One region of the Gordonia rubripertincta genome, then DNA from elsewhere that is predicted to be linked to it. Evidence: predicted binding sites of a transcription regulator. Region 1 holds the regulator's gene; the other holds the start of a gene.
The links. The regulator HspR, encoded in region 1, represses chaperone genes until heat shock. The targets are predictions, from matches to a motif close to ANNTGAGTNNNNNNNACTCANNT.

Region 1 (6,141 bases):
GCGAAGGACAAGGGCACCGGCAAGGAGAACTCGATCCGCATCCAGGACGGTTCCGGCCTGAGCAAGGACGAGATCGACCGCATGATCAAGGACGCCGAGGCGCACGCCGACGAGGACCGCAAGCGTCGCGAGGAGGCCGAGACCCGCAACCAGGCGGAGTCGCTGGTCCACCAGACCGAGAAGTTCCTCAAGGACAACGAGGACAAGGTCCCGGCCGACGTGAAGGAAAAGGTCGAGGCTGCGGTCAACGACGCCAAGGAAGCACTGAAGGGCACCGACTCGGCCGCGATCAAGACCGCGATCGAGAAGCTGTCCGAGGAGTCGCAGGCTCTCGGCCAGGCGATCTACGCCAACGCCGCTGCGGAGTCCGCCGACGGTGAGGCCGGCGCTGCCGCCGACAGTGATCCCGATGTCGTCGACGCCGAGGTCGTGGACGACGCCGACACCAAGGAGAACAAGTGACCGCAGGATCCCATTCGTCGAATGGGTCTGGCGAGGAGCCGGTGACGGTGACCGACCGTCGTCGCATCGACCCGGAAACGGGTGAGGTGCGCGACGAGCCGGCCGCCGGCCCCGGCCCGGCCGACGCCGAACCCGTCGTGGACGAGTCCGACACCGAACAGCCGGCCGACGAGGCATCCCCGGACGCCCGGCTCGCTGAGCTGACGGCCGACCTGCAGCGGGAACGCGCTCAGTTCGCCAACTTCCGGCGGCGAGCTGCCGAGGAGAAGCAGGGATCGGTTGCCTACGGCAAGCAGATCCTGATCGACAAGCTCCTCCCGGTCCTCGACGACCTCGACCGTGCCCGCGAGCACGGCGATCTCGAGACCGGCCCGCTCCGGGCGGTCGCCGACAAGCTGACCGCAGTGCTGAACGCGGAGGGCCTCGAGTCCTTCGGGGCCGCGGGTGAGGAGTTCAACCCCGAACTCCACGAAGCGGTTCAGCACGACGGCACCGGCGACCACCCGGTCATCGGCGCGGTGTACCGCTGCGGTTACCGACTGGGCGAGAAGGTGATCCGCACCGCCATGGTGACGGTCACCGATCCCGAGCCCGCCGGCGACCAGACCGGTGCACAATAAGGCAACAATCGCCCGTGCATGAGGGGCGATCCGACCACCGATCCCTGAGGTGCGAGGAGCGCAAGCGACGAGCCACGAAGGGCGAGGAACCCTTCGTGGCTCGCTCCGCTCGCACCTCAGGGGGCGGGGGAACAACTGAAATACCCATCCAGACAACAGAAGACTTGAAGGAGGTGACGTCTGGTGGCTCCACAACGTGAGTGGTTGGAACACGACTTCTACAAGGACCTGGGCGTTGCTTCTGACGCTTCGGCTGAAGAGATCAAGAAGGCCTATCGCAAGCTCGCACGCGAGCTGCACCCGGATGCCAATCCCGGCGATTCCGCGGCCGAAGAGCGCTTCAAGCGGGTGTCCGAAGCCCATAGCGTGCTGAGCGATCCGGAGAAGCGCAAGGAGTACGACGAGACCCGTGCGATGTTCGCCGGCGGACGATTCCGCGGCGGCGGCAACGGGTTCCCGGGCGGCGGTTTCCCCGGCGGCGGTACGACGTACACGACCGGGGGCGACTTCGACCTCGGCGACCTGTTCGGCGGCGGTCAGGCCGGCGGCGGTGGCGGATTCGGCGACATCTTCGACGGACTCTTCAACCGGGGCGGCGGATCCCAACGCACATCGACGGCCAGCCGTCCCCGTCGCGGCAAGGACCTCGAAACCGAGACGTCGCTGTCCTTCAAGGACGCGGCGCTCGGCACGACGGTCCCGCTGCGGGTGACCAGCCCGTCCCCGTGCACCACCTGTCACGGGTCGGGTGCCAAGCCCGGCACCAGCCCGCGAGTGTGCCCTAATTGCAACGGCTCCGGCTTCGTCAGCCGCAACCAGGGTGCCTTCGGGTTCAGCGAACCCTGCCAGGACTGCCAGGGCACCGGCTCGCGGATCGACGACCCGTGCACCGACTGCTCCGGCAGCGGAGTCAAGAACCGGACGCGCACCATCAACGTGCGTATCCCGGCCGGAGTCGAAGACGGACAACGGATTCGGCTGGCCGGCCAGGGTGAGGCCGGACGTCGCGGAGCACCTTCGGGCGACCTCTACGTCGTCGTCCACGTCACGCCGCACAAGCAGTTCACGCGCAGCGGCAACGACCTTCGGGTGCAGCTCCCGGTTCGGATCTCGGAACTGGTTCTCGGCGCGACGGTGTCGGTACCGACACTCGAGGGCTCGGTCGGGGTCAAGATCCCGCCGAACACCACCGACGGCCGCACGCTCCGCGTGCGCGGCCGCGGCGTCCCCAAGCGGTCCGGCGGTGCAGGCGACCTGCTGGTGACGGTCAAGGTCGCGGTGCCGGACAAGCTCGACGACGCTGCGATCGAGGCGATGCGTGCCTACGATCAGGCCGAGCGGGCAAGCGGTTTCGATCCACGGGCGAACTGGGGGAAGTGAGTCATGGCCGGTCAGAAGAACTTCGACGCCGACGGCGCGACCTTCATGATCTCGGTGGCCGCCGAGCTCGCCGGCATGCACGCCCAGACCCTGCGGACCTATGACCGTCTCGGTCTGGTCACCCCGCAACGCACGAGCGGCGGCGGTCGCCGCTACTCCTCCCGCGACGTCGACCTCCTGCGTGAGATCCAGCGTCTCTCGCAGGAGGAGGGCGTCAACCTCGCAGGGATCAAACGGATCATCGACCTGAGCAATCAGGTCGAAGCGCTGCAGCAGCGTGTCCGTGAGCTCTCCGACGAGGTCGCTGCGTCGCGGAATCGTCGCGGGGGCGAGCTCGTCCCGGTGCCCCGGACCAATGCCCTCGTCGTGTGGCAGCCGCGGCGGAAGCGCTCCGGCGACTGAACGGTCCGGTTCGTTTCGTCAGGGCGACCGGTAGGTCCCGCGTACCTTGGAGGTATGGCTTCCGACACCGTCACCACCGTTGACACGGGCCCGCACCGCGTTTCACGGCGCATCGTCGTCGACGCGCCGGCTGCCGAGGTCTTCGCTCTCATCGCCAACCCGCATCGTCATCCCGAACTGGACGGTTCGGGGACGGTGCGGGACACGCCTGTCAAGGGTCCGGAAAAGCTCACCCCCGGCGCGCGATTCAGCGTCGGGATGAAGCAGTTCGGTGTTCCGTACACGATCACCTCCACCGCGACCGACGTCGACACCGACCGCGTCGTCGAGTGGAAGCACCCCATGGGCCATCACTGGCGTTGGGAGCTCGTCGCCACGTCGCCGACCACCACGCAGGTCACCGAGACCTTCGACTACTCCACGCTCAAGTTCCCGAAGATCATGGAGCTGATCGGTTACGACAAGAAGAACGGGCAGGGCATCGAGGGCACGCTCCGCGCGCTCGCAAACCGGTTCGGCTGATGCCACCGCCATCTTGCCGACAGCATGTCGATAAGATGGCGGAGACCTATCAGACCCGCACCAGGAGTCGACGAAATGTTCGTGATCACCAACCGCATCGATGTCACCGAGAACGCCGAGGCCTTCGAGAAGGCATTCTCGGACTCCATGCGCACCACGCTCAAGGGTGTTCCCGGCCTGCACCGCGCCACCCTGATGCGTCCGGAGGCCGAGGGCCTGCCCTACGTTTCCACCATGGAGTTCGACGCCAAGGAGGACTTCCTGGCGTGGCTGAAGTCTGATTCGTTCCGCGCATCGCACTCCGACGACCAGGCCTCGGGCATGCAGGCTCCGTCGGCCGTCGAACAGCACACCCTGATCGAGACCTTCAACGCCTGATCAGGCCGTCCCGGGGCGGCCGCGAAAGGAAGCCTCTCCATGGAATTCGAGGACGATTCGCCGTCATCCGGCGAGGAAGCGGTGGTCGTCCTCGGAGTCGTGGCCGCTCCCGGACAACCGATCGGGCTCGCGCGCAAGCTCGTCGACGCAGACCTGACCGAGCACGTCCAGACCAGCTTCCCCGGAGCCCGATGGCAGATCGAGGTCGTCGAGGCATCCCTGGTGCAGCCGCCCGCGACCGACGCCCAGATCGTCGACGCCGCGAGAGACGTTCTCCTCGAACGTGAATGGGACCTGGTGGTCTGTCTGACCGACCTCCCCCTCCACGTGGGCCGGCGCCCCGTCGTCGCGCATGCGAACGCGGTGCACGGCGTCGCGGTCCTGTCGGTGCCCGCCCTTGGTCCGACCGGACTACGACAGCGGGCGCGGACCACGGTCATCGGTCTCGTCGGCCGACTCCTCGGTGCCGACGCCGACGACCTCCGAGACCACGAGAAGTCCCCGTCGAAGTCGCCGCTGCGGCACCGCGTCCGCCAGTTGGGCACCGACGTCGACGACGAGGGCACCGCCTTCACCGCCCGGGTGCTCACCGGCAATCTCCGCCTCCTCTCCGGGATGGTGCGCGCCAACCGGCCGTGGCGCCTCGCCCTCGGGCTGACCCGGGCACTGACCGGCGCCATCGCGGCCGGGGTCTTCGCGCTGGTCACCGCCGACATCTGGCTGCTGGCCGACACCTTCGGTTGGGTCCGCCTCACCGGCGTCGCCGTCGGCTCGATCGTCGCCATCACCGCCACCCTGATCATCGGCGCCAACCTCTGGGAACGAGGATCGTCGCGGCAGTCGCGCGAACAGATCGTCCTGTTCAACACCGTCACCGTCATCACCGTCGCGCTGGGGGTCGCGGCGTTCTATGCCGCTCTCTTCGTCCTCGCGACCGTCGGCGCGCTGTGCCTCGTGGTCCCTCAGGTCTTCGGCGACGCCCTCGGTCACGACCCCGGAATCACCGACTACCTGGAGGTCGCGTGGCTGACGTGCTCACTGGCAACCGTCGGCGGGGCGCTCGGTGCGGGGTTGGAGACCGACGAGGCGGTACGCGACGCCGCGTACACCCAGCATCCCGCCGACTCGGTCTGACGAGGTACCACCGACGGTCCGGCTGCCACAGATTCGGCCCCAGCCGTTAGGCTGCATGGGCAAATGTCGATGTGGAGGTGACGATGACCCAAGATCCGGCGAGTGGGGGACTGCCCGGATCCGTGGTTCTCGGGATATCCGTCGTGGACGATCAGATCGCATCCGTGGTGCGCGACGCCGATGGCCACATCCTGGCCAGCAACCTCGTCGACCTGCCTGATCCGTCGGCTCCCGCGGTAGAGGCCGCGATCGTCGAGCTGGTCGATTCGGTGCCCGTCGTCGTCGACCTGATCGGTGTCTCCGTGTCCCGCGAGGACGTCCGCAAGCACCTGTCACAGGCCTTCGGGTCGAGTGGCGCCGCCGAATCCTGGCACGACCGTGTCGTCGTCACCGGTTACGCCTCGGCACTCGCCGAGATCGCGTGCACTCATGCCACCCGTGGCGGCGTCGTCGCGGTCGTGGATCTCGATCGGGAGGCCGCACCGGCATCCGGTACGACGGTGGCCACGGTCGACACGACCTCGGGGGCGGTCCTCGGAACAGCCGATTTCACCACCCACCGGCTCGCGTCCGTCACCGATCCCGACGGGGCATCGGCACTGGCAACCGCGATCGCCAAGCTGCCGCGCGGTCGAGACATCACCTCGATCATCGTGGTCGGACCCGGCGCGGAGATGCCGGGCATCGCCCCCGCCTTCGAATACGCCGCCCAGCGTCCCGTCACCGTCGCGGACAATCCGCCGCTCGCCTCGGCGATCGGCGCGGCCGACGCCGCCCTGGTGGCGCTGTCGGCCCCGGCGGCGGCCACGCGGGTGTCGACCGGACGACGCTGGTGGTTCGTCGGCGCTGCGATCGGTGCCGCGGTGTTTCTCGGCGCGGTCGGCCTGACCCTGCTCCTGGCCGCCGAGGGCGAGACCCCCGAACCGACTCAGGTGACGGTCACCGAGACACCAGCGGCCGTCACGATCACCGCCGACGCGAAGACGGTCACCCCAGACCGAGACCGAGACCGGACGGGCCCGCACGACCACGATCACCAGCACGCCGCGCCCGGTCACCCGCACGACCACGGTGACCGAGGAGATCCCGGGACCGTTCACCATCACCGAGACCGAGACGACCACGGTCGAGGTCCCCGCAGCCGGATCGCCGGCGCCCTGACGCCCTGACCGGCGCGTCAGTACACCGGGTCGTGTTGGATGCGGCTCGCGCGGACCCCGGCGATGATGAGTTTGCGTCGGGT
Region 2 (6,141 bases), 160 kb from region 1:
TGGTGCATCCGCGGGAAGTCCTCTTCGGGCAGCCCGAGCAGCGACAGGATGACGTACAGCGGGAAGTGGACGGCGACATCCTCGACGAAGTCGCATTCCGGACCGATCTCGGCCATCTTGTCGACGAAGCGCTTGGCGAGTGCGTCAACCTGGATCTGCAGCGCACGCAACGCCTTTGGCCGAAACCAGTCCTGTCCGATCGCGCGGACCTTCTTGTGGTGGGGGTCGTCCATGTGGATCAGGGTGCGCAGTCCCGCTCCGGACTCGAGTTGTGACTTGGCGAAATCGTCGGCCGCAGCGGTCACCAGCACGGGTCGCGGCTCGCTGAGCCACAGGTTGTGATCGCGCTCGATGTCCATGATGTCGGTGCGCTTGGTGATCGCGTAGAAGGGGCGGTAAGGCCATTTGTCCACATACGCGACCGGATTGTTCGCCCGGAGATGTGCCATCGCGGCGTGTAGTCGTGGTTCGTCGGCGTACGCCGTCGGATCGGCAAGTACGTTGGCGGCCTCGTCGGTCATGCTGGTGCTCACCGAAGGCGTCCTTCCGTCGAGTGGGTGTCCTCGCTCCGAGTGTCCGATACACGTGTGTCCCAGATCGGCAGATTGACGAACCCGCCCCATTTACGCTGGACACATGCCTTATCGGGTCCTGGCCGACGGCATAGCGGTCCTGCACATGATGTTCCTGCTGTACGTGATGTTCGGCGGGTTCATCGCCTGGCGGTGGCCGCGCACGATCCTGCTGCACCTCGTCGCGGTGGCCTGGGGGATCGCATCGGTGGTCCTGGGCTTGGAGTGCCCACTCACCGACGCCGAGAATTGGGCGCGTCACCAGGCGGGCGAGCGAGGACTGCCGCCCACCGGATTCATCGACAACTACCTGACCGGGGTGATCTACCCGGAGTCGGCACTCGGGCTGGTGCGCGGGTTGGTCGCTGTGCTGGTCATCGTGTCGTGGGTGTGGTTGTGGTGGCGGGTGCGGACCGGTTCGCGCCACCGCAAAATCGCGAGTTCGGGGTAGACGCGCTACCTGGGGCCAGCGCTTGTGGAGCGAGGTCGCGATCGTGACGGACGGCGGGTGGGTTCAGCGGGTGCCCCGCGGCAGCGCGCGCCGGGGTCTCAGCAGCGGGAGCATCCAGTCGTACACGGCGTCGTCGTTGAGCAAGGTGAAGTGGTGGGCGCCGCCGATGTGGAATCCGTCGTCGACCTCGAATCCGAGGTGATGCTTGCGATCCCGACCACCGCCACTGTTGGTCAGCACCAATCCGTCGCCGACGATGCGGCCGAACGGGTGGTCCGGACGTTGGGTCACCGTGGCCGTCACGTAGAGGTGTCGCGCCCCCTCCATCAGGGGCGGATAGTCGACGGCGGGCTGCGAGAAGGCTTCCGGATCGGCGTCCCGCCAGTGTTCCTCGGTGACGGCCCCGCGGAACAGGTCGCGAACCCCGGCGCTGCGACGACCGAGCAAGGTGCCGAACGGTCGGCTCGTCGGCCACAGGCGCAACGCTGCCGTTGCGCGGTGGACTCCTCGAGCCAGCGGTGCCCCGAGGTGGGGAGTGCCGAGGCATACGGTGTGTCGAACGAGCTTGGGCCAGTAAGCATCACGCGCAGCGCCTTGATGGCATGCGCTGCGGATGACCAGACCGCCCATCGAGTGGCCGATGAGGGTGAGGCCGGTGATCGGAACCGGCCACAGCAAGACCAGGTCGTCGAGCAGTCGCGCGAGATCGCGGCCGTTTTCGCTGATATGGCGTCCCGTGTTGTACCGGATCTGAACCTCGGTGCTGCCGAGATCGTGGGCGAGGCGAGTGCCGTAAGTGGGCCGTTTGCCGCGTTCCCACGCGAACTCGGTCTCCATCAGGCCGTGCAGGAAAATCGTCAGGTGTCCGGTTGCCTCGGGGAAGGCGGTCGCGAGTCCATCCGGGGTGATGGGAACGGCCGCGCCGTCGACGCGGATTGCGATGTCGGGGGCCAGGGGCGAATGCTCGGCGGTCAGCTGATCGCCGATCAGTCCGTCGAGGATGCCGAGGGCCACGGCGCCTCGTTTGGTCTCGGAGGGAACGCCGCTGTTGTGCACCGCCAGCGACTCGGCCAGGTCACCGGCCACGTCGACGGTCGACGTGATCGCCGAGTAGATGGACGTGCTGATCGCGTCGTGCACCATCTGGGCGGGGCGGACCCTCGGACCCCACACGACCCGCAGGCCGGTGAAGACGGTATCGGCCACGGATGAATGGACGGTCGCGATCCCCGCGACCGCTTTGTTCAGCTCATCGCGGCCCAAGGCTGCCAACGCCGGCAGTTCGCGAGTGCGTACAGGTTCGGCAGGCATGATCTCAGTGTACGTCTGTCCACTGAAAGCTGAGCCCGGATCGGCGAGTGTCTCGTCACCGGGCTGGTGCGGGTGGCGCTTCCTCTGAGAAACCGCGACCCTGGGGTGAGTGGCACACATCACAAAAATGGTAAGCATGAGCGGAATGGACTCAACTTTGTTGGCGTTGCATCCCTCGTATGGCTCATACTTGAGCCTGTTGGACTAAAGAGAAAGGTGCACGCGAGTGGACAGCTTCACCCCCACCACGAAGACACAGCAGGCATTGAGCGCTGCTGTGCAGGCGGCGGCCAGTGCTGGCAACCCCGACGTGCGGCCCGCCCACATCCTGGTGGCACTGCTCGATCAGTCCGACGGCATCGCGTCGCCGCTGCTCAAGGCAGTGGGCGTGGACCCGTCGAATGTTCGTGCGCAGGCCCAGATGTTGGTCGACCGCATGCCGACGGTCGCGCAGGCCAGTGCCACCCCACAACTCTCCCGCGAATCGATCGCGGCGGTCAGCGCAGCTCAGCAGCTGGCCGGTGAACTCGGCGACGAGTACGTCTCGACCGAGCACATCGTCGTCGGTCTGGCGACCGGTGACTCCGATGTCGCCAAGTTGCTGCACAACGCCGGAGCAACCCCCCAGGAACTGCGGGATGCGTTCGTCGCAGTCCGCGGGAGCCGACGGGTCACGAGCGAGGACCCGGAGTCGACCTACCAGGCGCTCGAGAAGTACTCGACCGACCTGACCGCGGCCGCCCGCGAGGGCAAGCTCGACCCGGTCATCGGTCGCGACACCGAGATCCGGCGCGTCGTGCAGGTGCTCAGCCGACGGACCAAGAACAACCCGGTCCTCATCGGTGAGCCCGGCGTCGGCAAGACCGCGATCGTCGAGGGCCTCGCCCAGCGTGTCGTCGCCGGTGACGTACCCGAGTCGCTGCGGAACAAGACCGTCATCTCCCTCGACATGGGTTCGATGGTCGCCGGCGCGAAGTATCGCGGCGAGTTCGAGGAGCGGCTGAAGGCCGTGCTCGACGAGATCAAGAATTCCGACGGCCAGATCATCACCTTCATCGATGAGCTGCACACCATCGTCGGAGCCGGTGCCACAGGCGATTCCGCGATGGACGCCGGCAACATGATCAAGCCGATGCTCGCTCGTGGTGAGCTGCGGCTGGTCGGTGCCACCACCCTCGAGGAATACCGTAAGTACATCGAGAAGGACGCCGCGCTCGAGCGTCGATTCCAGCAAGTGTACGTCGGCGAACCGTCGGTCGAGGATGCCATCGGCATCCTGCGCGGCCTGAAGGACCGGTACGAGGTGCACCACGGTGTGCGCATCACCGACTCCGCATTGGTCGCTGCCGCAACCCTTTCCGACCGCTACATCACCTCGCGCTTCCTCCCCGACAAGGCCATCGACCTCGTCGACGAGGCGGCGTCGCGGCTGCGGATGGAGATCGACTCGCGCCCCGTCGAGATCGACGAGGTCGAGCGCATCGTCCGCCGGCTCGAGGTCGAAGAGGTTGCGCTGCAGAAGGAAACGGACGCGGCGTCGAAGGAACGGCTCGAGAAGTTGCGCGCCGAACTGGCCGACCAGAAGGAGAAGCTCAACGAGCTGTCCGCACGGTGGCAGTCGGAGAAGACCGCGATCGACGCGGTACGCGACCTCAAGGAAGAGCTGGATCGTCTCCGTGGAGAAGCCGAACGCGCCGAGCGCGACGGTGACCTCGGACGCGCAGCCGAGCTGCGGTACGGCCGAATCCCCGGACTGGAGAAGGAACTCGAGGCCGCGCTGGAGAAGACCGGTACCGATCCCGGGCAGGACGTCATGCTCCAGGAGGAGGTCGGACCCGACGACGTGGCACAGGTCGTGTCGTCGTGGACCGGAATCCCGGCCGGACGCATGCTCGAAGGTGAGACCGCCAAGCTGCTGCGCATGGAGGACGAACTGGGCAAGCGAGTCATCGGACAGAAGGCTGCCGTCGAGGCCGTCTCCGACGCGGTGCGTCGTGCCCGGGCCGGCGTCGCCGACCCGAACCGGCCACTGGGTTCGTTCATGTTCCTCGGCCCGACCGGCGTCGGCAAGACCGAGCTGGCCAAGGCACTCGCCGAGTTCTTGTTCGACGACGAGCGGGCGATGGTCCGCATCGACATGAGCGAGTACGGCGAGAAGCACAGCGTCGCAAGGCTCGTCGGTGCTCCACCCGGTTACGTCGGGTATGAGGCCGGTGGTCAGCTGACCGAGGCGGTGCGGCGTCGGCCGTACACGGTGGTCCTGTTCGACGAGATCGAGAAGGCCCATCCGGACGTGTTCGACGTGCTGCTGCAGGTGCTCGACGAAGGTCGACTCACCGACGGCCAGGGACGGACGGTGGACTTCCGCAACACCATCCTGATCCTGACGTCGAACCTCGGCGCCGGTGGCGACAAGGAACACGTCATGAACGCGGTGCGCTCGGCCTTCAAGCCCGAGTTCATCAACCGCCTCGACGACGTGGTCATCTTCGACCCGCTGAGCCCCGAGGAGCTGGTGGCGATCGTCGACATCCAGCTCGGACAGCTCAAGAAGCGGCTGGCCCAGCGTCGCCTCGACCTCGAGGTCTCGCCGAAGGCCAAGGAATGGCTGGGTGCACGTGGATTCGATCCGCTGTACGGCGCCCGTCCGCTCCGCCGCCTGGTGCAGCAGGCCATCGGCGACCAGCTCGCCAGGCAGCTGCTCTCCGGCGACATCCGCGACGGCGACATCGTTCCGGTGAACGTCAGTGCCGACGGCGAGTCGCTGGTCCTCGGCTGATCACGAGTGACGCGACCAGGGGCCCATCCCTTCGGGGGTGGGCCCCTTTTGGTTGTCCTCGGTATATGACACCCGACGGGTGGACCTCACTTCGACGATGCGACGTCGATCGAGGTCGCGCAGTCGAAACGAGGTTCGGCGGTGGCGACCAGTGGGCTCAGCGCACGACCTCGCGGTAGCCGGCGTCGATACGACGGGTCCACCCCCGGGCGTCGAGGTGTTCGAGTAGTGGGATCACGACCCGCCGTGTCGTGCCGAGCGCCTGGCGTGCCTCGGTGGTCGTGAAGGGCTGGTCCAGCGCGGCGAGCGACCGCATGGCCAGTGCCGGCGCGGTCGGCAGCAACACCACGCCGTCGCGGAGTCGGTGGATGCGGCCCGTGCGTTCGGCCGCGGCGAGTTCTCTGGCGCCGAGTCCGAGCGCGCTGAGGTCGTCGGCCTCGGGGGCGCGGAACGGGTCCTCGGCCAGACGCCGCTCCAGTGCGCTCATCGCCTCCTCGGCGTCACCGAGATCCGGGATATGGCCAGGCATCGAGAGATACCCGTCGACGGAGGCGACCCCGGCCTCGGCGATCACGGTCGGCAACAGCGCCGCGTCCGGGAGTTCCAGCATCGCAGGGACTCCCGAGATCGACAGACCGGCCGACATGGGTTCCCGTTCATGGACTTCGCCGACCGCAGAACGCAGACGCCCGGTCCATGCAGCGCAGGATGATTCGTCGACCCACCAGTCGTCGACGACCCGGACCCCGGACGGCGCCGTGTCCTCATCGCCGACGAGACCGAGTCGCCGGAGCTCCGGCAGGCGCACCGCGCCACGTCGAGCGACCTCGTCCGCGGCGCCGTCGGCGTCGCCCATCTGCGCCAGAACCGCTGCCCGGCGAGCCGAATCGCCGCGGCGACGGAGTGCGGGCGGGTCGGGATGCAGGACGGTCCCGCCGCCGACGATCCGCTGACCGGGATTCCGCAACACCAGGCGGTCGCCCCGCGAAAGCGGCACGGTGCGTGCGAATGTGAGACGTGCGTGATCG

Region 2: a site for HspR is predicted at 2,469-2,491, ahead of clpB (ATP-dependent chaperone ClpB). Genes of this name have one in related genera too.

The regions. Positions count from the first base shown of each region.
Region 1 covers NZ_CP136136.1:711,989-718,129, reverse strand. Annotated here, with positions in the region: gene dnaK (molecular chaperone DnaK) at 1-462, shown strand, start outside; gene grpE (nucleotide exchange factor GrpE) at 459-1,082, shown strand; gene dnaJ (molecular chaperone DnaJ) at 1,266-2,462, shown strand; gene RVF83_RS03135 (heat shock protein transcriptional repressor HspR) at 2,466-2,864, shown strand; gene RVF83_RS03130 (SRPBCC family protein) at 2,919-3,386, shown strand; gene RVF83_RS03125 (antibiotic biosynthesis monooxygenase family protein) at 3,462-3,764, shown strand; gene RVF83_RS03120 (hypothetical protein) at 3,804-4,898, shown strand; partial or broken gene RVF83_RS03115 (hypothetical protein) at 4,982-6,059, shown strand; gene RVF83_RS03110 (FAD-binding oxidoreductase) at 6,076-6,141, opposite strand, start outside.
Region 2 covers NZ_CP136136.1:556,661-562,801, reverse strand. Annotated here, with positions in the region: gene RVF83_RS02415 (cytochrome P450) at 1-521, opposite strand, end outside; gene RVF83_RS02410 (DUF2784 domain-containing protein) at 637-1,023, shown strand; gene RVF83_RS02405 (esterase/lipase family protein) at 1,087-2,334, opposite strand; gene clpB (ATP-dependent chaperone ClpB) at 2,561-5,113, shown strand; gene selB (selenocysteine-specific translation elongation factor) at 5,271-6,141, opposite strand, start outside.